3 regions of the Fusibacter sp. QWL-12 genome follow, and region 1 is predicted to be linked to each of the others. Evidence: predicted binding sites of a transcription regulator. Region 1 holds the regulator's gene; each other region holds the start of a gene.
The links. The regulator Rex, encoded in region 1, represses fermentation and respiration genes when NADH is low (regulators of the CRP and FNR family bind a similar motif). The targets are predictions, from matches to a motif close to ATTGTTAANNNNTTAACAAT.
Positions count from the first base shown of each region.

Region 2: AC4PID_RS04910 ((2Fe-2S) ferredoxin domain-containing protein) is a predicted target of Rex. The motif match lies at 2,154-2,173, and genes of this name have one in related genera.
Region 3: kdd (L-erythro-3,5-diaminohexanoate dehydrogenase) is a predicted target of Rex. The motif match lies at 4,218-4,237, and genes of this name have one in related genera.

Region 1 covers NZ_CM178745.1:1,408,654-1,416,548, forward strand. The annotation lists gene AC4PID_RS07115 (MarR family winged helix-turn-helix transcriptional regulator) at 1-406, opposite strand, end outside; gene AC4PID_RS07120 (acetyl-CoA C-acetyltransferase) at 453-1,634, opposite strand; gene AC4PID_RS07125 (redox-sensing transcriptional repressor Rex) at 1,762-2,400, opposite strand; gene abc-f (ribosomal protection-like ABC-F family protein) at 2,610-4,514, shown strand; gene acpP (acyl carrier protein) at 4,639-4,872, shown strand; gene tsaD (tRNA (adenosine(37)-N6)-threonylcarbamoyltransferase complex transferase subunit TsaD) at 5,372-6,394, opposite strand; gene rimI (ribosomal protein S18-alanine N-acetyltransferase) at 6,422-6,880, opposite strand; gene tsaB (tRNA (adenosine(37)-N6)-threonylcarbamoyltransferase complex dimerization subunit type 1 TsaB) at 6,882-7,553, opposite strand; gene tsaE (tRNA (adenosine(37)-N6)-threonylcarbamoyltransferase complex ATPase subunit type 1 TsaE) at 7,582-7,895, opposite strand, start outside.
Region 2 covers NZ_CM178745.1:941,595-949,489, forward strand. The annotation lists gene AC4PID_RS04905 (HAMP domain-containing methyl-accepting chemotaxis protein) at 1-1,804, opposite strand, end outside; gene AC4PID_RS04910 ((2Fe-2S) ferredoxin domain-containing protein) at 2,188-2,433, shown strand; gene AC4PID_RS04915 ([Fe-Fe] hydrogenase large subunit C-terminal domain-containing protein) at 2,430-4,142, shown strand; gene AC4PID_RS04920 (SpoIIE family protein phosphatase) at 4,153-5,310, shown strand; gene AC4PID_RS04925 (4Fe-4S dicluster domain-containing protein) at 5,334-6,761, shown strand; gene AC4PID_RS04930 (branched-chain amino acid transporter permease) at 6,867-7,172, opposite strand; gene AC4PID_RS04935 (AzlC family ABC transporter permease) at 7,169-7,861, opposite strand; gene AC4PID_RS04940 (GNAT family N-acetyltransferase) at 7,866-7,895, opposite strand, start outside.
Region 3 covers NZ_CM178745.1:1,668,484-1,676,378, forward strand. The annotation lists gene ispE (4-(cytidine 5'-diphospho)-2-C-methyl-D-erythritol kinase) at 1-657, shown strand, start outside; gene AC4PID_RS08435 (GntR family transcriptional regulator) at 676-1,347, shown strand; gene AC4PID_RS08440 (YwiB family protein) at 1,347-1,757, shown strand; gene AC4PID_RS08445 (GGDEF domain-containing protein) at 1,762-2,535, shown strand; gene AC4PID_RS08450 (sigma-54 interaction domain-containing protein) at 2,594-4,006, shown strand; gene kdd (L-erythro-3,5-diaminohexanoate dehydrogenase) at 4,314-5,351, shown strand; gene kamA (lysine 2,3-aminomutase) at 5,367-6,626, shown strand; gene kamB (lysine 5,6-aminomutase reactivase subunit KamB) at 6,654-7,673, shown strand; gene kamC (lysine 5,6-aminomutase reactivase ATPase KamC) at 7,692-7,895, shown strand, end outside.

The DNA.
Region 1 (7,895 bases):
TAAACTTTAGTATGGTCTTCTCTTCATTAATCGTTATGTCACTGAGAATAAATTCTAACTCCTTGCGCTGTTCTTCAAGTAACGCTTGATACAGCTCCACTCCTTGGGGCAAAAGATAGCAAATTTGACTTCTACCATCCAATTGATCGGTTTTCTTTTGAATCAGCTTTAAACCAGATAGACGCTTTAGAGTCGTTGTCATCAGGTTTCGATCGATTTCCAAGGTTTTGATTAGGTCATTCATTTTAACTTCACCCTGTTCACCCAGTTGCTTGATTAACAGAAGTTCAACTAAATTGAGCTTTACCTTAAGCTTTTTCTTGAAATAGCCACTTTTGTCCTGCATCAGGATTTTCGTGTTCATACGATCGAGCATATGCGCGATTTCTTTAGTATAATTCGCCATTTTGCCTCCGTCACGCTTAACGACTCATTCGATTAAACGGATGTCATTAAGCTCTTTTTATGATCAATGCTTCACCCATACCGCCACCGATACAAAGTGTTGCAAGGCCATATGTGCCTTCACGTTTCATAAGTTCGTGGATCAGTGTAACTAATATTCTGTTACCTGATGCACCAATTGGATGACCAAGTGCAATAGCACCACCGTTTACATTTACTTTTTCTTTGTCAAAGCCAAGCTCTTTTGTTACTGCTAATGCTTGAGCTGCAAATGCTTCATTTGCTTCAATAAGATCTAGGTCAGCCACGGTTAAGCCAGCTTTAGCTAATGCCTTTTTAGTAGCTGGTACTGGTCCGATACCCATTATTTTAGGATCAACGCCTGCAGAAGCATGAGATACAATTGTACAAAGTGGTTTTAAACCAAGTTCATCTGCTTTTTCTTTGCTCATAACAATTACACAAGAAGCACCATCGTTGATACCAGAAGCATTTCCTGCAGTAACACTACCACCGTCTCTTTTGAACGCCGGTTTAAGTGCTGCTAATTTTTCTACTGAAGTTTCTTTTATATATTCATCTTGATCAAAACGAATTGGATCCCCTTTTCTATTTGGTAAGAAAACAGGAACGATTTCGTCTGCAAATCTACCATTTGCTCTTGCAAGTGCTGCTTTTCTTTGTGAGTTAAATGCCAACTCATCTTGTTCTTCACGAGTTAAGCCCCACTGAGCAACGATGTTTTCAGCCGTCATACCCATATGGTAGTTGTTAAATGCTTCCCATAAGCCGTCCATTACCATAGTATCATATAACTCGCCATTGCCCATTCTTTGACCCCATCTACCACTTTTGATAACATATGGTGCCATGCTCATGTTTTCTGTACCGCCTGCAATCACCACATCATTAGCACCTGAAACGATTGACTGGTATGCCATAGACACAGCCTTAAGTCCAGAACCACAAATCATGTTAATCGTCGTACATGGTACTTCTACTGGATAACCGTTGTTAATCCATGCTTGGCGTGCAACGCCTTGACCGTATCCCGCTTGGATAACAGAGCCTAAGATAACCTCATCTACGCTCTCAGGTGCTACACCTGCTTTTTCAAGTGCTGCTTTAATGACAGTTGCGCCAAGATCAGCTGGTTTGATGTCCTTTAAAGAGCCACCAAAAGAACCGATCGCAGTTCTCATTGCACTTACAATTACTACCTCTTTCATTTGTTGTTACCTCCCTGATTTTTTATCCCTATAATTTTGTGACAATCCCTATCTTACATTTTATCAAAAAAAAAGAATTAGGTCATCCCTAATCCTTTTGTTTCACTTTAATATTCTGTTAAATTATTTATATTGCTTCATTTGATTCTTTTAAGAAGTAAGATACAGTTAGTAAATTGTCAATCAAATGAATGTTTTCTACTATAATATTACTCTTAAGTTTTAAATCTACTGGCGCAAAGTTCCAAATTGCTTTGGCACTTGTTCTTTGAATTTTATCAGCTACGTCTTGTGCACCATCTCTACTTGTACAAATGTAAACAATTTCAACATTATGTTCATTTACAAATGACTCAAACTTATCCATATCAAGTACTTCTACATTGTTGATTTTTAGTCCAATCACCTTTGGGTTAACATCAAACATCGCTTGAAGCTTAAAGCCAAGGCGATCAAAGCTTGAATAGTTTGCTAATGCTTGTCCCAAGTTACCTGCGCCAACGATAACAACATTATATGGTCTTGTTAAGCCCAATATTTTTCCAATTTCATTATACAAATCTTCAACGTTATAGCCATAGCCTTGTTGTCCGAATCCACCGAAATTATTGAGATCTTGTCTAATTTGAGATGCAGTGAAGCCGATCATTTTGCTCAACTCTTTAGAAGAGATTCTCTTTATGTCATTATCAAGTAATTCCTTTAAGTATCTATGGTACTTCGGTAATCTTCTAATTACCGCAACTGAGATATTTTTATCCTTCATACATCCACCTCATCACCAATTTATGTTATTAAAATTATAGCACTTTCGCAGAAAGAATGTCAAATATATAACAAGGCGTTTAGCCTCTCGAATCTCTTTTTATTTTATATGATTTACGTTATAATATCTAGTGACTTAGTAATAATTTTTTCACAAGTTAAAAATTTACTCGTATCTAGTATCACGAACACAAATGAAATGAGGATAACATGATCGCACTTTCTTGTAACAACTTATATAAATCATATGGCATCGACAGTATTTTGGAAGACATTCAATTTACAGTTAATGTTCAAGATAAAGTCGGTTTGATTGGTGTTAATGGTGCCGGTAAAACGACACTTATGAAAATATTAATGGGTATTGAAACCAAAGATGAAGGCGATTTATTTGTCGGTAAGGATTTGGTCGTTGGCTATCTTGAGCAAAATACAAGCTTGGACATATCTGAGTCCATCTTTGATTATTGCGAAGCTGTTTTTGAGGATATCTATAAAATAGAGCACGAAATGCGTGCTCTCGAGCTTCTTATGGCTACCGATCATTCTGAGTCAGTCTTAAACGAATACAGCCATCTTCAATCCGAGTTTGACCGACTGGAAGGATACTCAATTAGTAGTCGCATACGTGGTGTACTCGTGGGACTTGGTTTTGAAGAAAGTGAGTTCCAAAAGTCCATTAACCTTCTCAGTGGTGGTCAAAAATCTCGAGTTGGTATCGCTCGATTGTTACTGAGACAACCCGATATTTTACTTTTGGACGAACCAACGAATCACTTGGATATTGCAGCAATTAATTGGCTGGAAGGTTTTTTAAGAGATTATCCTGGTACTGTCATCATGATTTCACATGACCGTTACTTCTTAGATCAAGTAGCAACAAAGATATTTGAAATAGAGGATGGGGAACTTTCTGAATACAACGGTAATTACTCTCAATTTATCATCCAGAAAAAAGCATTTTTTGAAGCGGAACTCAAACGCTATGAAAATCAAAAAAGGGAAATAGATAAGCAAGAAGCCTTAATTAGAAAATACAAAGGCCATGGTACTGAGAAACTCGCTAAAAGGGCTAAATCGAGAGAAAAACGTTTGGCACATATGGAAATCATCGAGCAACCTAGAATTTTTAAGGCGGTTTTCCATATGGCACTTAAAGCAAGTGAGCCTAGTGGTAAAGAAGTACTAAAGGCTGAGGGTCTTTCAAAAGCATATCCAGGCAAGGACGTCTTTAAAGATGTTTCTTTTGAAATGTATCGCGGTGAACGCATCGGTTTAATCGGTCCTAATGGCGTGGGTAAAACGACACTTTTCAAAATCCTTCTTGGCGAACTCTCTCAGGATGAAGGTAGATTTAATTTTGGTCATCACGTCTTACCTGGTTATTACGATCAAGAAATGAACAATCTCGTTATGGAAAATACAGTTTTGTCTGAAATTCACGACGAACATCCGAACATGAGCCTAACAGAGGTTCGGAATTTACTCGGTGCATTTCTTTTCCATGGTGAAGATGTCGATAAAGTTGTTTCAAAGCTCAGTGGTGGTGAGCGAGGCAGATTGTCCCTGCTCAAACTCATGCTTTCGCCTTCGAACCTTTTATTCCTAGATGAGCCTACGAATCACTTGGATCTTTATTCAAAGGAAACCCTTGAGGAAGCACTTACCAATTACGATGGCACTATGATCACCATTTCACATGACCGATATTTCTTAAATAAGCTATGTACTAAGATTTATGAAATGACGCCTGAAGGTATAATCGTCTATTGGGGCAACTACGATTACTATTTACAAAAGCTTGCTGAACAGAAACAACTTGAAACGCAACCAGAGGAAGAAATAACACTGACAAAAACCAAGCAAAAAGAACTGATGCGAAAAGAAAAAGAAAAACAGCAGGAGAATAAAAAAACAAAACTTGCAGTTAAAACCTTAGAAAAACAAATTGAGCTTTCTGAAAATGAGCTTCACGACCTTGAAGAATCACTTTATCTTCCAGAGGTTTATGGTGATCATATAAAAGCCGCTGAGGTACAAAAAAAGATCAATGGACTTAAGGAAGAGATTGAAAGACTTTATTCTGAACTTTACGAATTGTTAGAAATATTATAATTTGTTCAGAAGTCCTAGTTCGTTATCACTAAAAACGTTCTAGACAAATGGAATAATTTCATTATAATAAAAAATAAGAATAGCGTGAGAGCAATTTGGATTTACAGAATTTTAGGAGGTACCTATGTTTAAAAAGATAAAAGCGATTATCGTCGAGCAATTAAGTGTTATCGATCCAAGTGAAATCAAACAAGATACGACTTTTGACAGCATGGATATTGATTCAATAGATGCAGTTGAAATCATTATGGCAATTGAAGATGAATTTGAAATCGAGATCCCAGATGAAGTTGCCGAAGAGTTTGCTTCTATATCTGATATCATGAACTATTTAAACGGTCTTGGCATCGAAAGCTAATTAAAATCTTAATGAGTCTGGCAACAGACTCATTTTTTTATGCACTTAACCTGGATTATGCAAGTATCAAAAGTAATCTAAGTCTATCTAATTTCATACTTTCAAACTTTAGGTCTAGGTTAATTCGGGATTATAATGATTTTTGATGCATTGTGGTTAACCTCGTAATTATTATGTTACCCTTCTTTTTTGTTTATTTTTATACATTCATTCGTTTCAAAATGAATAATATACAAATTGTCCACATAAGAACCTAGTTATCCACTCTTTTTCACACATTTATCCACAGTTTGCCAAGATAGTTGTCCCCTAAAAATCAATTGTTCCACACTATCCACAGCGTTGTCCACAAATGTTTTAAAATTAGTACATGCATTTTACATAAAGTTGGCGGTTGACATAATGTCATTTTCGATAGCCAATTAGTTTTTTTGCCACAAAAAAGTAAATGGGATTTTAGTCCCATTTTCGTCTTGTTTTTTCTTAAGCTTTCTGAATTTTAGAATTTTTGTTCTCCGATTTTTAAGTTTGGTACCGCGTTAGTTGTGAGCGACCCCACTCTACCTGCTCTTGCTGTATAATACCCCGCACTACCAATCATTGCTGCGTTATCTGTGCAAAGATTTAGCGGTGGATAATAAAGAGTAATCCCCTCAATTTGTGATAGTGATTCTCTCAGTTCACTATTTGCTGCAACTCCGCCAGCTAATACCAATTTTTTATATTCTGTAGCAGCGAGCGCTTGAGTTGCTTTATGCTTTAAAACCTCGACGACTGCCGCTTGGAAGCTGGCACAAACATCGGGTACATTTATTTCAATATTTTTCATCTTACAGCTATTTAAATAGTTCAACACAGCGGATTTTAACCCACTAAAACTAAAATCCATGTGGTCTTGATCCATCATTGCCCTTGGGAAATCTATAGCATTTGGGTTGCCCTCTTTCGAGAGTTTATCGATCAACGGACCACCTGGATAGCCAAGACCTAAAGTACGTGCTATTTTATCAAAAGCTTCACCAGCTGCATCGTCTCGTGTTCTTCCTATTATTTCAAAGGTATTATAATCTTTTACATCGACAAGATGCGTATGCCCCCCTGATACGATCAGGCATGCAAATGGCGGTTCTAAGTCTTTGTGTGCAATATAATTCGCTGCAATATGGCCTTCAATATGATTGACTGGAATCAAAGGTTTGTTTAAAGCGTACGCAAGTCCTTTCGCCGTAGACAATCCTACAAGAAGCGCGCCAACAAGTCCTGGTCCATAAGTTACGGCAATCTCATCTACCTGTTCTAGAGTGACACCAGCATCACCTACTGCTTTACGAATCACCTCAGAGATTTTTTCAAGGTGATTACGGGATGCGATTTCAGGAACAACACCACCAAACGTTTGATGGATTTCAATCTGTGTATAGACCTCGTTCGACAAAATTTCTCTACCATTTTTAAGGACGGCACATGCCGTTTCATCGCAAGAGGTTTCTATCGCCAATGTTAATATATCTTTGTTTTGCATCATAATTATTTTCCTTTTTTTAGATGTTTAGACCGTCTGTGCATCGCCAAGGGACTTCCACATAACCAAGGCGTCCTCGCCTGTGTCGACGTAGTATTTCGGTCTTTTACCTACACTGAAAAACCCAAGCTTTTCGTATAAGTTGATTGCGGTTTGGTTGCTCACTCTGACTTCTAAAGTCATGTGTTTAAAACCCGAAGTAACTGCATATTCAATCAAAGCATGCATCAAATCTTTACTATAGCCTTTTCCTCTATAGGGTACATCGATGGCCACATTGGTGATATGCACCTCATCCATGATTTGCCACATTCCGCCATATCCGATAATCACGTCTTCTAGTTCGAGTACGATATAGGTTGCTAATGTGTTCTCAACGATCTCGCTCCGAAACGCATCCATTGACCAAGGGGTCTTAAACGATGCAACTTCGATCTCATAGACGCGCTGAATATCATTGACATCCATTTTTCTTGATTTAAGCATATTATCGATCCCTCTCAGCCTGAGATTTTCTCATGTAATTTGCTTTCGCTGTATAGGCGGTCTCCGCGGATTTTTCAAGAACTGTGGATAAGTTTAAATTACCCGCTCTTTGAATAGAGAGCGATTGTTCTCCCAGAACTCCTCGCCACTGATCGGCTATCTCAGGGTAATTAATGGTCGCATCACCTATTAAAAGTGCATGCTCATAGCCTTTGACAGCGTTTAATCTTTCGATTAAGGCTTCAAATCCATCTACATTTTCTTCAATTATTATGAGTTTTTCGCCTTCCCAGTGATAAATGCCATAATAGACATCACTTCTCTTTGCATCAATCACAGCAATAATATGGTGCGGAAACGCTTTGACGCCACTTGCTAAGAGCATCATACTCGAGTAAGTGTAAATCGGTTTATCCGTTGGTAATGCAAATCCCTTTACAGCAGCCAAACCAATTCTTACGCCTGTAAATGAACCAGGTCCTTCACATACTGCAAATGCTTCAACCTCATTTAACGAGAGCTCGGTTTGCTTTAGCACAGCATCTACGACAGGCATAAGCTTTTGCGAATGCGTTAAGGCTGTGTGTACGGTCACCTCTCCCAGCAATTGATTGGATTCGAATATTGCAGCACTTGCTGAGGTTGATGATGTATCTATTATTAGTGTTTTCATGATTTCCTGCTTTCTTTTTTATACTGAACTAATCTATTGATACCCCTTGTAGTGTCATAATACGCTCACCCTTGTCGTTAAAATGAAGGTCAATCCAGATTCTTTGATCCGGTAACAGTGAGGGTACTTGATTCGCCCATTCGACGATGCTGATCCCCTTTCCGAATAAAAACTCATCAAATCCAATTTCTATCAGCTCATCTTCATCAAATATACGGTAAACATCAAAATGGTAAATCTCAACCGGTGCATTATTTAATTGACCCGTATAGGTGTTCATCAGGTTAAAGGTTGGGCTGGTCACATATTCAATGACACCTAGGGCTTCACATAAGTACTGAG
Region 2 (7,895 bases), 470 kb from region 1:
TGGTTTCAGTTCCTGAAGCAATTTGGTTAGATGATTCTACGATTTTCATCATACTTTCTTCTATTGTACTTGTATTATCCGCAATACGGTCATTGGCCACTTTGATTCTATCAATTTTACTTACCATTTCTCTAATGTCATCGATCATTAGCTGAATGGTCGTCTCAACTTGTCTTGCAATACTCTCACCAGATGCAATTTTCTCCATAACGCCTTCTACAGATACAAACACGCCACTTGATTTTTTTTGATTGTCAACAACGAGTGCTTCAATCGCCTTAGAGGCATTTTTACTTTCATCCGCCAGTTTTTTAATTTCGGATGCAACGACATTAAAGCCTCGCCCTGCTTCACCAGCTCTAGCCGCTTCAATAGAAGCATTTAGCGCAAGTAGATTGGTTTGATCTGAAATATTAGAAATCATTCCGATAATATCACCGATTTCTTTTGATGAAGTTTCAAGTGCCTGAACCAGTACAGAAACCTCTTTTGCGGATTCCGCTATCCCGTCCATTGCATTTACAACTTCTTTAATATCTTTGGCACCTGTTTCCGCCATGTTACGTGTTTGTACGCCTTGTTCTGCTGCTGTAACACTAAATTCAGCTGTTTCACCTGAGAACTTAGTCGTTTCTTCCATGTAAGCACTTATTTGTTCTAAAGATTTTGCGTTATTGATACTAAATTCAGCAATATCTACGACTGTTTTTGAGAGCATTTCTATGGAATCTGTCGTATTCCCAGTAACATTTTTTACCATACTTCCGGATTCTTCTAAATCTCTTGAAATCTCTTTGGATGCTTTAATCATATCGTTTAACTTATCTATAAATTTATTAAATGTATCTGATAGTTTTGAAATTTCATCTTTACCATGTACTTCGAGACGTCCTGTTAGATCGCCATCGTTTTCAGAGAACTCTCTTAATTTTTCTGTCACAAGTCCAATTGGTTTAACAATACTTCTACCTATTAAAATGATTAAGGCAATCATAGTTACCAAGCTAACGATAACGATTACGCCTGTAGAGATTAGTATACCTATAAAGCTCTTCTCACTGATCTCATAAGTTGACTGCGCATTTTGAACCATTAAGTCTACATTTGTTTCTAATATTTCTATAACAGCTTCCCTAGCATCATCGTACTCTGCCATCTGAGTGTTCATACCTTCTACTTGTTCACCTGTTGTATCGACTGCAGTCTCTGTAGTGGTTTCAGCTATGCCTTCAGTTGTTAATTCTGCTGCTGTTTCTGTTGCTGTTTCTGTTGCTGTTTCTGTTGCTGTTTCTGTTGTTGTTTCTGTTGTTGTTTCTGTTGTTGTAACTTCTTGACTATTCTCTGATACGGCTTCAGTGGTTTCCTCTGTTTGTGCACCACCCATTCCCATCATTGATACGGTTCCAACACCATTTGTTGATAGAAAATTATCTTTGTTATCTAAAAATACATTAACGGCTTCTTTTAATGAAGTGTAATCGCTAATATCGCTTACTAATGCAAGGTGCTCTTCTAGCAAAGCTGCTCTCGCTTCAATTTCCGCTTGAATGGGCTCTTTAATTGTATCATCATTACCTGCATCGATAAGATCGTTGGAACTTGATCGAATAAACTCAATATCACTCTTAACCGCTTCTAGTCTGACAATTGGCGTTAAATCCTCATTATATATCGACACGAGTAATTGGTTCATATCTGATACTTTAAAAATTGCAGTTGAACCAATAAAGAGTATCATCAAGAACATAATAAGTCCAAGTGCGCCGATTTTTTTTGATATGCCTATCCCTTTTAGTTTTTTCATTTTTCCTCCACTAACCTCGTTTGAGTTGATAGGGTAATTTTAAAGTCCGAACCTTAAACTAAACTTAAAGATTGTGGCAATTTTTATGAATTTAAATAATTTTGTTCGTTATATTTTTAACTATTAATGTGTTTTAACTTTTCAGTCTCCCTGTTCGTCTGAAGTGGAAATACATTTCATTTTTGTAATATATGTTTCGCGATTGTAATACAAATGCCTTTATTTACCTTTTTATCTAGATTATATCATCTAGAACAATGCAATTGTTTCTATTTCGTAACATACCACCTCGATATACTACGATTTTATATTACAAAAAGTTCTTGTATACAATTGAAAGACCTTTTCCTTTGTGATATTATTAACATGTCTTGGAGGTGCGTATGGAAATCAAAATTTGTATCGGAAGTGCATGTCATTTAAAAGGCTCATATGACGTCATCAAAAACTGTCAGAGCTATATCGAATCTAACCAATTAGAATCTGAAATTGAACTCAAATCAGCGTTTTGCTTAGGACGTTGCTCCGAAGCGGTTTCAGTTCAAGTTGACGGGTCAGAAGTCTTTTCAATTTCTCCAGAAACCGCTGAAGGGTTTATGAAGATGATGCATACGAGGATTAAGTTATGAAATTCATAGAATTTGATCACACTAAATGCGACGAATGTTATAAATGCTTAAGAGAATGTCCCACAAAGGCCATTGCCTTTACAAATCACAGTCGCCATATTATAGATGATCTGTGTATCAAATGTGGTAAGTGTCAGATGCACTGTGCGACTGGCGCTCTGAAAATTCAGCTCGATTTAAAATCGGTGCAGACGGCCATACACAAAGGTAAACGTGTGATTGCTTCACTTGCTCCCTCTTTCCCTGGTGCATTTAAACTCAGTCATCCAGGGCAAATGGTCACCGCACTTAAACGACTTGGTTTTTTGAAAATTGAAGAAACTGCAAGAGGTGCTGAAATAGTTTCTCTTGCATATGAATCCTATATTGAATCTGGTTTCAGCGATAACATTATCACCAGCTGTTGCCCTTCAAGCAACTACCTTATAGAGCATTATTATCAAGGCGCAATAGATTCAGTAATTCCTATAGTCTCCCCAATGATCTCGCATGGCTTTGATATAAAAAAACGCTTTGGCGATGACACATATGTCGTATTTATTGGTCCTTGTCTTGCTAAAAAAGCAGAAGCCGTTGACATATATGGGAGCATAGATGCAGTTATCACCTTTAAGGAGTTGTCGGAATGGCTTGAGGCAGAGAAGCTTGTTTTAGACTATCTTGAGCCTTCACAGTTTGATACCCCAGTTACTCAGCGTGGTCGTGCTTACCCATTAGGTGGCAGCCTTTGGCGAACCGATCTTGAAACGCGAATCAATCCAAACTATAAGTACATTCATGTCGATGGCATTGAAGATTGTAAAAGTTTTCTTGAGGCGGTTTCGAAAAAGGAGATTAAAGGTTACTGTGCTGAACTAAACATCTGCTCAAGCAGTTGTATCAACGGTCCAGATATGCCATGTGACGCGCCAAATTTATATAAAAGAATGAGTTTAATGAACACGCATATTAACCAGATTGAACGGACTGGCCACATCGATCCATCGGTTGTCACAAACGAACAGATGGTGCGTAGCTTTATCCCTAAGAATACTGGATTTCCACCAATCAACGATCATCAAATTTCCGAGATTCTTATTCAGATGGAAAAATACAGTGAAACCGATCAACTGAATTGTGGTGCCTGTGGCTATAGCTCTTGTTATGAAAAAGCCATCGCCATATCAAGAGGCCATTCAGATATTAACATGTGTTTGGATAGTCTTAGAAAAAAAGCGGAGAGTTTACAGAGCATTATCTTTGACAATAGTCCCAATGCCATCTGCATCCTCGATAGTGAATTCCGAATTCAAGAAGTTAATCCGTCGTTCAATCGTTTACTAAACGCTTCAAAGATCAAGTTAAAACATTGGCCAATCGCTGCATTGATCGAAGATTCAATCTTTGAAGAAACACAAATAGCGGTTAATGGGCATATCGGTAAAAAAATCTATTTAGAAAGTATAGAGAGAACCTTCTATGCCAATGTTGTGAATATCCAAAATGGCAAATTCTATGTAGGGATTTTTACTGATATTACAGAGTATGAAAACAGTCGTGAAGAATTTGAAAGAGTGAAATCAGAAACCCTAATTACTTGTCAGCAGGTTATCGATAAGCAGATGCGAATAGCGCAAGAAATCGCTAGTTTGCTTGGTGAAACCACTGCTGAAACTAAAGTAGGTCTAAATAAATTAAAGAAACTGGTCCTCACTAACGGAGGTGAGTGATTTGGAAAAAGTGCCACATTATATCGATCTATCGACCCATTCGCTCAACAAGTTTGGCGAAGAGCTCTGTGGCGATAAAGTCGAAATTATAAAAGGGAATAAAAGAACCATTGTCGCTCTTGCTGACGGACTAGGAAGCGGTGTGAAGGCGAATATTCTCGCTACGCTAACCAGTAAGATTATGATCACCATGTTGGAACAAGGCGCAGACTTAAAGGAAACCATAGACACCATTACAAACACCTTACCCATCTGTCAGGTAAGAAAAATTGGTTATTCTACTTTCTCAATTTTAGACATCGATGATGATCTTAATCTTCGAATCATAGAATACGATAACCCACCTGCTTTTATCGTTAGAAATGGTCATTTAATCAATGTGCCAAAAACACAACTAACATCATTTGACAAGCGCGTTTGGATTACTGAATTCAAACTCGAACTTGGCGATACGATTACGCTATGCTCAGATGGCGTCATACATGCAGGCGTTGGCGTGATGTTGAATCATGGTTGGGAATGGCAACACGTCGGTGATTTCATAGCAGAACAAGAAATTGCCTCTGCGGATAAATTAACCCGTCGCCTTTTGGAAACTTGCCACAAACTGTATGATGGCAAACCTGGAGATGATGCAACCGTGGTCACTCTAAGAGTTCGAGATCCACAAATCACACAGATATTAACTGGCCCACCAGATTTAAAGGAAAAAGATTCAATTACAGTCAGAAATTTTATGCATCAGTCTGGCGCTAAGGTCGTCTGTGGCGGAACTGCTGCTAACATCATCTCACGTGAGCTGGGAAGAGAGATCGAAACAGAAATAGAATACATCGATCCCTTTGTACCACCAACAGCACGAATTAAAGGCATCGATCTTGTAACAGAAGGTGTTCTCACCCTTAAAATGACACTTAACAAACTTATTAGCATTAACAACTGCTGTGATGAGCCTGTTTTTCACAAGAAGGATGGCGTTTCTAGGCTTCTTAAACTACTAGTCGAGGACAGTACTCATGTGCATTTCTGGGTGGGGAGAGCAATCAATCCAGCACATCAAAATCCCGATTTTCCAAGGGATTTAAGTATAAAGATCAATATTATTAGAGAGATAGAAAAAGAACTAAAAAAAATGGGGAAATTTGTTCATATATTTTATACCGATTAATCGGCCTATCAGAAGGTGAGTTTATGAGAAAGTTTGAAAACCAAGTTCAATTGATAAAACACGAACTATTAACGGAAGTAGCAAAGCACGCATTTAATGGCACACTTGAAGAAAATCTGGACCAGATTCCAATAACAGTCAATCCTGGTCCAGATGAAAAATACAGATGCTGTATTTTTCATGAAAGAGCGATTACATCCGATCGAATCAAAATGGTAATGGGTGGTGATCCAGAAAAGAACGGTATTGTTGAGGTATTGGATTCTGCTTGTGATCAATGTCCAGTTGACCGCTATGTCGTAACCGAAGCCTGTCGAGGTTGCTTGGCACATCGCTGTGAAAATGCATGCCCGGTTGATGCTATCAGCATCTGTAAAGGCAAAGCCATTATTGATCAACAAAAATGCATCGAATGTGGTAAATGTAAGGAAAGCTGTCCTTATAATGCAATCGCAGATGTGATGAGGCCTTGTCGTAGGGACTGCCCTACCAATGCAATTACAATTGATCATAGAAAAAAAGCAGTCATTAACTATGATGAATGTATCTCTTGTGGCGCTTGTGTCTACAATTGTCCATTTGGTGCGATTCAGGAAAAATCTGAAATTGTAGAAGTAATCGATATGATTCGAACACCAAATCAAGCCGTTTACGCAATGCTTGCACCAGCCTTCTCTGCACAATTTAACTACGTTCCTCTCGGCAATGTCATAACTGGTCTAAAACAAATGGGCTTTAGAGATGTAATCGAGGTTGCATTAGGTGCAGACTTAATCACACAGCATGAAGCTGAAGAACTTGTTCAGTTTAAATATAATAATAAAACTTTAACCAGCTCCTGTTGTCCTAGCTTTGTTGAATTCGTTCATAAAAAGTTCCCAGAGCTAATCGACAACATTTCACATACTGTATCTCCAATGACAGCAACTGCACGTTTAATCAAATCCATTGATCCAAGCGCTAAAGTTGTATTTATTGGACCTTGTATCGGTAAAAAACTCGAAAAAATGAGAGTCAAGGACACCGACTACGTACTAACATTTGAAGAACTAGCCGCCATGATTGATGCAAAATCCATCGATTTAAACGCCTTAACCCCGCAACCCCTCGATAATGCTTCCTATTTTGGAAGAAAGTTCGCATCAACAGGCGGCGTCGCTTCATCTGTTAAACACTATCTTGAAGATCAAGGCGTGGTAGATCTTAAGCTTGAGAGCTGTGATGGCATAGAAGCCTGTTCAAAAGCACTCACACTCCTAAAATTCAAAAAATCAAATGTTGATTTTATTGAAGGCATGGCATGTAAAGGTGGCTGTATTAAAGGCCCAGCGACGATGCATCATGGTCCAAAAGATATCAAGGCACTAGAAGATTATGCAAAATCAGCTCTAGAAGCAACTCCTAAAGACGCTTTAAGAGTATTTGACACCACAAGCATCTCTTTCATATAAAAATAGTCATCCTATGCCCTTAGGATGGTGTGTATACCCCCATATACACACAAAAGCGAAAGCGTATGTCAGTCTATTAAATCCCAAATAGACCGACATACGCTTTTATCTTATCAAAAGCATATAAACCAAAGTTCCTCCGATAATGCTAATGAGATTGTTGCGTTTCCAAAGATGTAATCCAACGGTTACGCCAATCCCAATTACAACCGGTAAAAACTCACTTACAACACTGATGTGTACGTGTTTAATACTATATACAATAAGCATCCCCATCACAGCAGGCGGCAAAACCTTTCCAATATAAATAACCCAATTCGGGGTTGATCTACCTTTACCAAATAATACAAATGGTCCTAGTCGAGTAAAATAGGTTACAAGTGACATAACAATTATTGCTGCCCAAGTCATAAGTCACCCCCTACTCTAATTTTCTTCTTAGCACTTAAAAGTACAACCAGCATAAAAACCATCGCCGGTAGTACCATTTGAGAAGGCCCAAAAAGATTCAATGCGATAACTGCAGAAGCGACGCCTATCAAAGCAGGTAAATGCGACTTAGCGCTTAACCACTGTTCAACAAATATGACGACAAAAAGTGCAGTCATAGCAAAGTCAATCCCCGTCGTATCAAAGGTAATCAAATTACCTACTAACGCGCCAAGTAAGGATCCGATAATCCAATAAGACTGATTGAGCGCTGCAATCGTAAAGAACAATTTTTCTGTTTCCACATCTTCTTTCTCTGCAACGCCACATAATAATGAATAGGTTTCATCTGTCATCCCAAAAATGAGATATTGCTTGCGCCAGCCAAAGGATTTAAACAGCTCTATAAAGGACAAGCCATAAAACAAGTGGCGTATATTTACAAATAAGGTCATGAAAGCAACCTGTACAAGCGCAATAGGACTAGTTAATATGGAAATTGCCACAAATTGCATAGCTCCTGCATAAAGGAATACGCTCATTCCCAATCCCACCCAGATGGACAAACCTGACTTTACAACGAGAAGCCCATAGGCAATCCCGACTGAAATGTAGCCCAATAACACTGGTATCGTATAGGGGATCGCAATTTTAAGTATTTTCTTATTCATTTGATTACTCCTGATGTTTTGGAATTTCAAAATA
Region 3 (7,895 bases), 260 kb from region 1:
TATAAGGCGGCTAAAATAATGATTGAGCGCTTTAAGCTAAAGGTTGGATTTGAGATACAAATTGATAAGAACATACCTGTAGCAGCAGGACTTGCTGGCGGAAGTACAAATGCAGCTGCAGTCATAAAGGGTATTAATCAGCTATGTCATCTAGGCTTATCGACTGAAGAGATGCAAAGTATTGGTTTTGAGCTTGGTGCAGATGTCCCATTTTGCTTTTGTGAGGGGGCGGCAATCGCTAGAGGATTAGGCGAAATTCTCGAACCGGTTAGAGGGTTTGAAAATGCATGGATGATATTGGTTAAGCCAAGTTTTGGCGTATCGACAAAAGACGTTTATGGTGGTCTAGAGCTGGGCGAAGTAAAAGCACATCCGGACACACCTAAAATGATAGAGGCACTAAAGACACAAAATAGGAAAGACATACTAAGTGGACTTATGAACGTCCTAGAAACGGTTACCTTGAAACTTTATCCTAAAGTCGAGGAAATCAAACAAACTCTAATGGCATTTGGCGCAGAGGGCGTTCTAATGAGTGGTAGTGGTCCAACTGTATTTGCTTTTTATGGCAGCTATGAAAAAGCGAAAAAGGCACATAAGAAGTTAAAGCTTCAGTATTCACAGTGTTATCTAGTAGCAACATATAATAAACAGTAAAAGTTGAGTGGAGGGGTTATGAACGTGAATTTTGACAAATTGGAAATCAGAAATTACAAACCACTTGGAGAGGTTGTTTTCGAGTACCTTAGAAATGCTATTCTTGCAGGTGAGTTAAAGCCAGGCGAAAGATTAATGGAAGTTACCATAGCTGATCAGCTAGGCGTTAGCCGTACACCTGTGCGTGAAGCCATTAGAAAGCTTGAAAAAGAAAGCTTTGTAATAATGATCCCAAGAAAAGGGGCATATGTCGCAGATTTAACTAAAAAGGATATCATGGAAGTACTTGAAATCCGTAAAGAATTAGAGGGCTTTGCAGCTTATTTGGCAGCAGAGAGAATGACTTTAAGTGAGAAAGAAGCACTTGGAAAAGTGGTTGAGCATTTTAATGAATCCCTTTTAAGCATGGATAAGAAAAGCATGATCGAAAGTGATAATGAATTTCACTCATTGATCTTTGAAGGCACAAAAAACCAAAGATTGATTAGTATCATTTACGATTTACACGATCAATTTCAACGCTTTAGATTAATTTACTTTAACGAGTTTAACAATTTCAAAGAGATACAAGCATCACATAATCGTATTTTCGATGCAATTATTCGTCAAGATGGTGCGGTAGCGAGACAAGAATCAGAAAGCCACGTGGAAAGTATCAAAACATTAGTTAATAAATGGATTGCAGAATAATGAAAAGTGAAAACTTAAAAATCATCGTTAGCTCCATTATCAAAAGTGGCGATGGTGAAATGAATGAAATGACACAGGTTGCAGAAGCAACTTATAAAAAAGAGCCTTATAAGACCTTCTTGATGTACAAGGAAGTAGAAATGGAAGGAACTAAGACACTTTTGACATTTGAAGATGACATTATTTCAATAAAACGCTATGGCGAAAATACAAGTGTTTTAAAAATCGAAAAAAATGTTTGGAACGAGACCGTTTATCAAACGCCATATGGTACATTTATCATGCAAACGTATGGCGTTGATATCAGTTGGAACGAATCCATAATCGAACTAAAGTATTTATTAAAAATCGAAGGTGAAGAAGTGAAACCTTCTGAAGTAGTGATTAAAATAGATATGAAAAGAGATTAGTGTCATGTTCAAAAAACGCGAGAAAAAACAAAAGAAATATAATTTTAGACAAATGGGCACACGGCGATTGTTTATATTTGCACTTGTGGCCAGTATTTTTCCGAGCGTTTGGATTACCATTAGTGAATTTACGAAATTTATTGAATGGTATATCGTTATTTTATTTTATACCGTCGTACTCTTGTTTTTAGCATTTGTCGTCAATGAATACTTCAATAAAGAAGTCTCTGAAAAAGTAAATGAGATTTTTAAAAATGAAGAAATTATCAGCCGTGAGCTTATCAAAATTAATACAGAAGAAAAATTAAAAAATGTTCTGTCATTAGAGTTTGAAAGAAGCCATCAATCACAAATGCTTTCAACCGTTGTATTTTTCGATGTTGATGATCTGGGTGAAGTTAATAAGAGGTTTGACATTTTTACTGGAGATAAAGTGCTTATTGATATCGTTAAAGTCACTAAAGCGTTTATTCAAGAAAATAGCATTCTTGCCTCCAATGGGTGTCAGGTGGCGAGGGTTAAAGGTGATACTTTCGCAATCGTAATGCCGAATGTTTCACATACGGTTGCTTATGACATTACCAATCAACTTAGAGATCGAATTCATAATATCAATTATGCCAAAATTAAAGATCAAGATAAGGAAAAAGAGATCAATGTAACCTGCCGTTATGTTATCTTGTCCATTGATCAGTGGCAATCAGAGGATAAGTTTGTTCACTTAGCTTATGAGAAGCTTAAGCTTGCAAAGGATTATGGAAAAGGGACCATATTATAAAGCGCCGAAATATCAGCAATAGCCGAAATGTCGGCGCTTTCAATATAGGAGTGTAGAGATGCATCCGATTTTAACTCTAGAACATGTAAAAATAATGCTTGAATATATAAGTGATGGTGTTCAAATCGTCGATGAAAAAGGGAATCTCGTTTATTGTAATCGAAATTCTGCCCTTCTTGATGACATCAACATAGAAGACTCGATTGGCAAACATATCACTGAAATCTATCCGTCACTTAAAGAAGAGGAAAGTACCCTTTTGAAAGTGCTTGCCACAGAATTGCCTATTTTGAATCGAGAGCAAACCTATCGTACCTATAAAGGAAAAAACATAGCGACGATCAATAGTACGCTTCCGATTATAAATGAGGGTCAAATAGCAGGAGCTATTGAAATTTCTAGAGACATTACAAGTTATAAGGAGCTTACAGAGAAAGTAATCGATTTGCAATCACAGGCGAAGGGCTCAGAAGAATCCCTTAAAGTCCAGCAATCAGGAAAAAAGGGCTATCATTTTGAAGATATAATAACCGTTCACTCAGAATTTAACCGTGTTAAGGCAATTGCTATGAAAGCTGCAGCAACGGATATAGCCATTCTAATATATGGCGAAACGGGCACGGGTAAGGAGCTTTTAACCCAGGCAATTCACAATTCAAGCAAAAGGAAAAACAAGCCATTTATCGCTCAAAACTGTGCCGCTTTGCCGAGTTCGTTACTTGAAGGAATCCTCTTTGGTACAGTTAAAGGGGGATTTACTGGTGCTGTAGATCGCCCAGGTCTTTTCGAACTTGCAGATACGGGAACTTTATTCTTAGATGAAATAAATTCAATGCCTCAAGAGCTTCAAGCAAAGCTTTTAAGGGTACTTCAAGATGGAAAAATTAGAAGAATCGGTGACACAAAAGAGCGAAGTGTTGATGTTAGAATAGTTGCAGCTACAAATATTGAACCAAATTTGGCCATTGATTTGGGATTGATTCGACGCGACTTATATTATCGACTGAACACAGTTACCCTATGGATTCCCAAGCTATGTGATCGACGTGAGGATATTCCAGTTCTTACAAGATATTTTATTAAGAAATATAACGGTCTTCTCTATAGAGGACTCAAAGGGGTTACACCTGAAGTTATGGCTCTTTTTAATGAGTATCCATGGGATGGTAACGTTAGAGAGCTAGAACATGTTATAGAGGGTGCAGCGAACCTTGTGGATGGGGATTTAATCCGAATAGATGATTTGCCATATAATTTTAGAGCGTTTTATGAAAAGCAAATGCCAAAAATTGAAAGGAATATCGTATCAACCCCTGAGTATTTTAACCTACAAGAAGCACTTTCTGGCTATGAAAAGCAGTTGATTATTACCGTTCTAGGTGAATCGGAAGGTAATATCTCTAAGGCAGCTAAAAGGTTAGGCTTACCAAGGCAAACCTTACAATCAAAAATGAAAAAATATCAGATATAGCGCCGATAATTCGGCGTTTTTTTATTGTTTTTTTTGATGGTCGCTGTTTAAATTTTTGATTTGTCTAAAAATTTGAGTGTTTCTAAAAGGATTTTTATTTTAGCAATATGTAGACAACTACGAACTGGAATATAGTTAATTCAATTGTTTCGCCCATCATAGTCAGCTACTTACAATTAGGTTTTTCACTGTATGTTCTAAGAATTAAACATTTGTTAAAGATTTGGCATAAGAATTGCACTTATAAAATACGTATGAAATAACGTTTAAGGTTATCGGGATTTGAGTCAATTTTTGGGAGGAACTTATGAAAAAAGGCTGTAAATTTGGAACACATCGTGTTATTGAACCAAAAGGAATTTTACCACAACCAGCACAAAAGATTTCTAATGATATGGAAATCTACGACAATGAGATTTTAATTGATGTGCAAACACTTAACATTGATTCTGCGTCATTTACGCAAATTAAAGAGCAAGCGAATGGTGATGAGAGCAAAATTAAAGAAATTATGCTCGACATCGTTGAAAAACAAGGTAAACACAAAAACCCTGTTACTGGATCAGGCGGTATGCTGATCGGTACTGTCGCTCAAATAGGCGATGCTTTAATAGGTAAAACTGACTTAAAAGTAGGCGATAAGATAGCGACATTAGTTTCATTATCATTAACGCCGCTTGTAATAGAAGAAATTATTGAAATTAGAAAAAGTATTGATCAAGTTGATATTAAGGGCCAAGCAATTCTATTTGAATCTGGATTATATGCTAAGATTCCTTCAGATATTCCAGAGAATTTAGCTTTATCTGTGCTTGACGTAGCTGGTGCACCAGCTCAAACCGCTAAACTCGTAAAACCAGGTGACACTGTACTCGTTATTGGTGGTGCTGGCAAGTCAGGTATGCTTTGCTTATATGAAGCTAAAAAAAGAGCTGGCGTAACGGGAAAAGTAATTTGCTTACAACACAACGACGCAGCTAAAGAACGCGTTATGGGTGCTGGTATTGCAGATGAGTTTCTAGTAGCAGATGCAACTGATGCAGTAGAAGTTTTAAGAAAAGTTGAAGAATTAACTGACGGCAAAATGTGTGATCTTGTTATAAACTGTGTCAACGTACCAAACACAGAAATGGCATCAATCTTAGCGACTAAAGACGATGGTATGGTTTATTTCTTCAGTATGGCGACAAGTTTTACAAAAGCGGCACTTGGTGCTGAAGGTGTAGGTAAAGACGTTACAATGATCGTTGGCAATGGTTATACAAAAGGACATGCAGAAATCACGTTACAAATCATAAGAGAAAGTGAAGTTTTAAGAAAAATCTATGAGGCGCTTTACGCGTAGGAAGGGGATTATCAAATGAGACATTACACTGAAATCGAAATGTGGAAAGACGTAACACAAGCTGAGTGGGATTCTTGGGAGTGGCAAGTAAGAAACAGAATTACAACACTTGATCAGCTTAAAAAAGTGGTTAACTTAACGGATCTTGAGCAAGATGGTGTTGTAAAAACATTGGCGCTTTTAAGAATGGGAATTACACCATACTATGCATTACTTATGGACAAAGATGATCCAAAATGTCCAGTGAGAATGCAGGCTGTTCCAACCATCTATGAAACTTACCAATGCTCAGCTGATATGGACGATCCACTTCATGAAGATGGTGACTCTCCTGTTCCTGGCATTACACATAGATATCCAGATAGAGTACTTTTCTTAATTACAGATATGTGTTCGATGTACTGTCGTCACTGTACAAGAAGAAGATTTGCCGGTCACAATGACGGCGGTGTACCAAGAGATAGAATCGACGCTGCAATCGAATATGTTGCAAATTCACCTATGGTTAGAGACGTTCTTTTATCAGGCGGCGATGCTTTACTCGTTTCAGATGAGCTTTTAGAGTACATCATCAGCAAGCTTAGAGCGATTCCACATGTGGAAATCATCCGTATTGGATCGAGAACACCTGTTGTTTGTCCACAAAGAATTACACCTGAGCTTGTTAACATGTTGAAAAAATACCATCCAGTTTGGTTAAATACACACTTCAATCATTCAAAAGAAATTACACCAGAAGCAAAAAAAGCATGTGCTTTACTTGCGGATGCAGGTATCCCACTTGGTAATCAATCGGTTCTATTAAAAGGCATCAACGACAGCGTTCATATTATGAGAGATTTGGTTCACGATTTAGTTATGATGCGTGTTCGACCATATTATATCTACCAATGTGACCTATCAATGGGTATTGAGCACTTTAGAACACCAGTATCTAAAGGGATTGAAATCATTGAAGGCTTAAGAGGCCACACTTCTGGATACTGTGTGCCAACATTCGTTGTTGACGCACCAGGCGGTGGTGGTAAAATTCCAGTAATGCCACAATATATGATTTCTCAATCTCCAGAAAGAGTAATCTTGAGAAACTATGAAGGTGTTATTACAACTTATACGCAACCTAGCTCTTATGAGTTTGACGTAGAAGGCGCAGTAGAAACTGAAGCGCAAAAAGAACACAAGTTATTTGGTGTTGGCGGTTTATTACAAGGCAACAGAGTATCCATCGAGCTAAAAGAGCTTGAAAGAACAAAACGTTCTCACCACGAAGAATAATTACCATACTGTGAAGGGAGTGCCTGCATGAAATTGATAGACTTATTTGAAGCGAAAGAACGTATTATTTCAATCGTTGGTATGGCTAAAAATGCAGGCAAAACCGTCACTCTAAATCATCTAATCGAAAGTTTTGATGAAAACGGGTTCAGAGTTGGGATAACTTCCATTGGTCGGGATGGTGAGCGGACAGACATCGTAACCAAGACAGACAAACCAATGATTTTTGTAAAAAAAGGGACATTGGTAGCAACCGCAGAAATGCTGTTTAATTTGTCAGAGTCAAAAATGGAAATTTTAGAAGTTACCGATTATCAGACTGCAATGGGGCGTGTGATTATTGGTAAAGCACTTACTGAGGGATTTGTACAGGTCGGGGGGCCAACGACAAATTCTGAAGTGAGAATGATATGTGAAAAAATGTGTGCCATTGGAGCAGATTATGTTCTCGTTGACGGTGCTCTGGATCGGACCTCTTCAGCTTCACCTGCAATTACAGATGCTTGTATTTTATCTACTGGTGCGGTGATTAGCCGTGACATGTACAAAACAGTTGACTTAACCGCTTATAAAGCTTCAATGTTCAGCTTAGAATCGATAGTAGATCCTATGATCCTATCGGCTTGGGAGATAGCAGAAGCCTCAAAACAACCGGTCTTGGTTGAATCGGATGGCACTGTAGTGCCTTTAAGTGAAGTCATAACTGCGATAGGATCAGGCAAATTAATTGCAGATCAAATTACTGAAGAAACAGTTGCAGTGTTAATTCCTGGCGCACTTGTTACACAGACGGTTAAAGACGTCATTTCAGTAAACAAAAACTTACAATGGGTGGTAGCAGATGCCACGCGATTGTTTATCGACTATAAAGATTGGCTTTATTTTAAACGAGTGGGACTTAAAATGAATGTGAGATATGGGATGCAGTTAAAAGCAGTTACTGCAAATCCTTTTTCACCGCAAGGCTATTACTATGATTCTGAAAGCTTTGTCTCCGAGCTACAGTCAAAGATTGTAGGTATACCGGTATATGATGTTATGGCATAACACACGAAAGAGGTTGGTATGAAGGACTTTATCAGTAAAAAAAATCTAACAGATTTAGATATGGGTTTTGTTCTTGACCGCCTTAGTCTTGTATCGCCTTATGGTGAAAGACATCGTAGAAACTTAAAGCCATTTAAAAGCGAATCAGCAAAATCGCTTGAAGCGGAATATGACAAATTATCGGCTATGATGACACTTTTTGAGCAGCGAAGAGCTGATGTT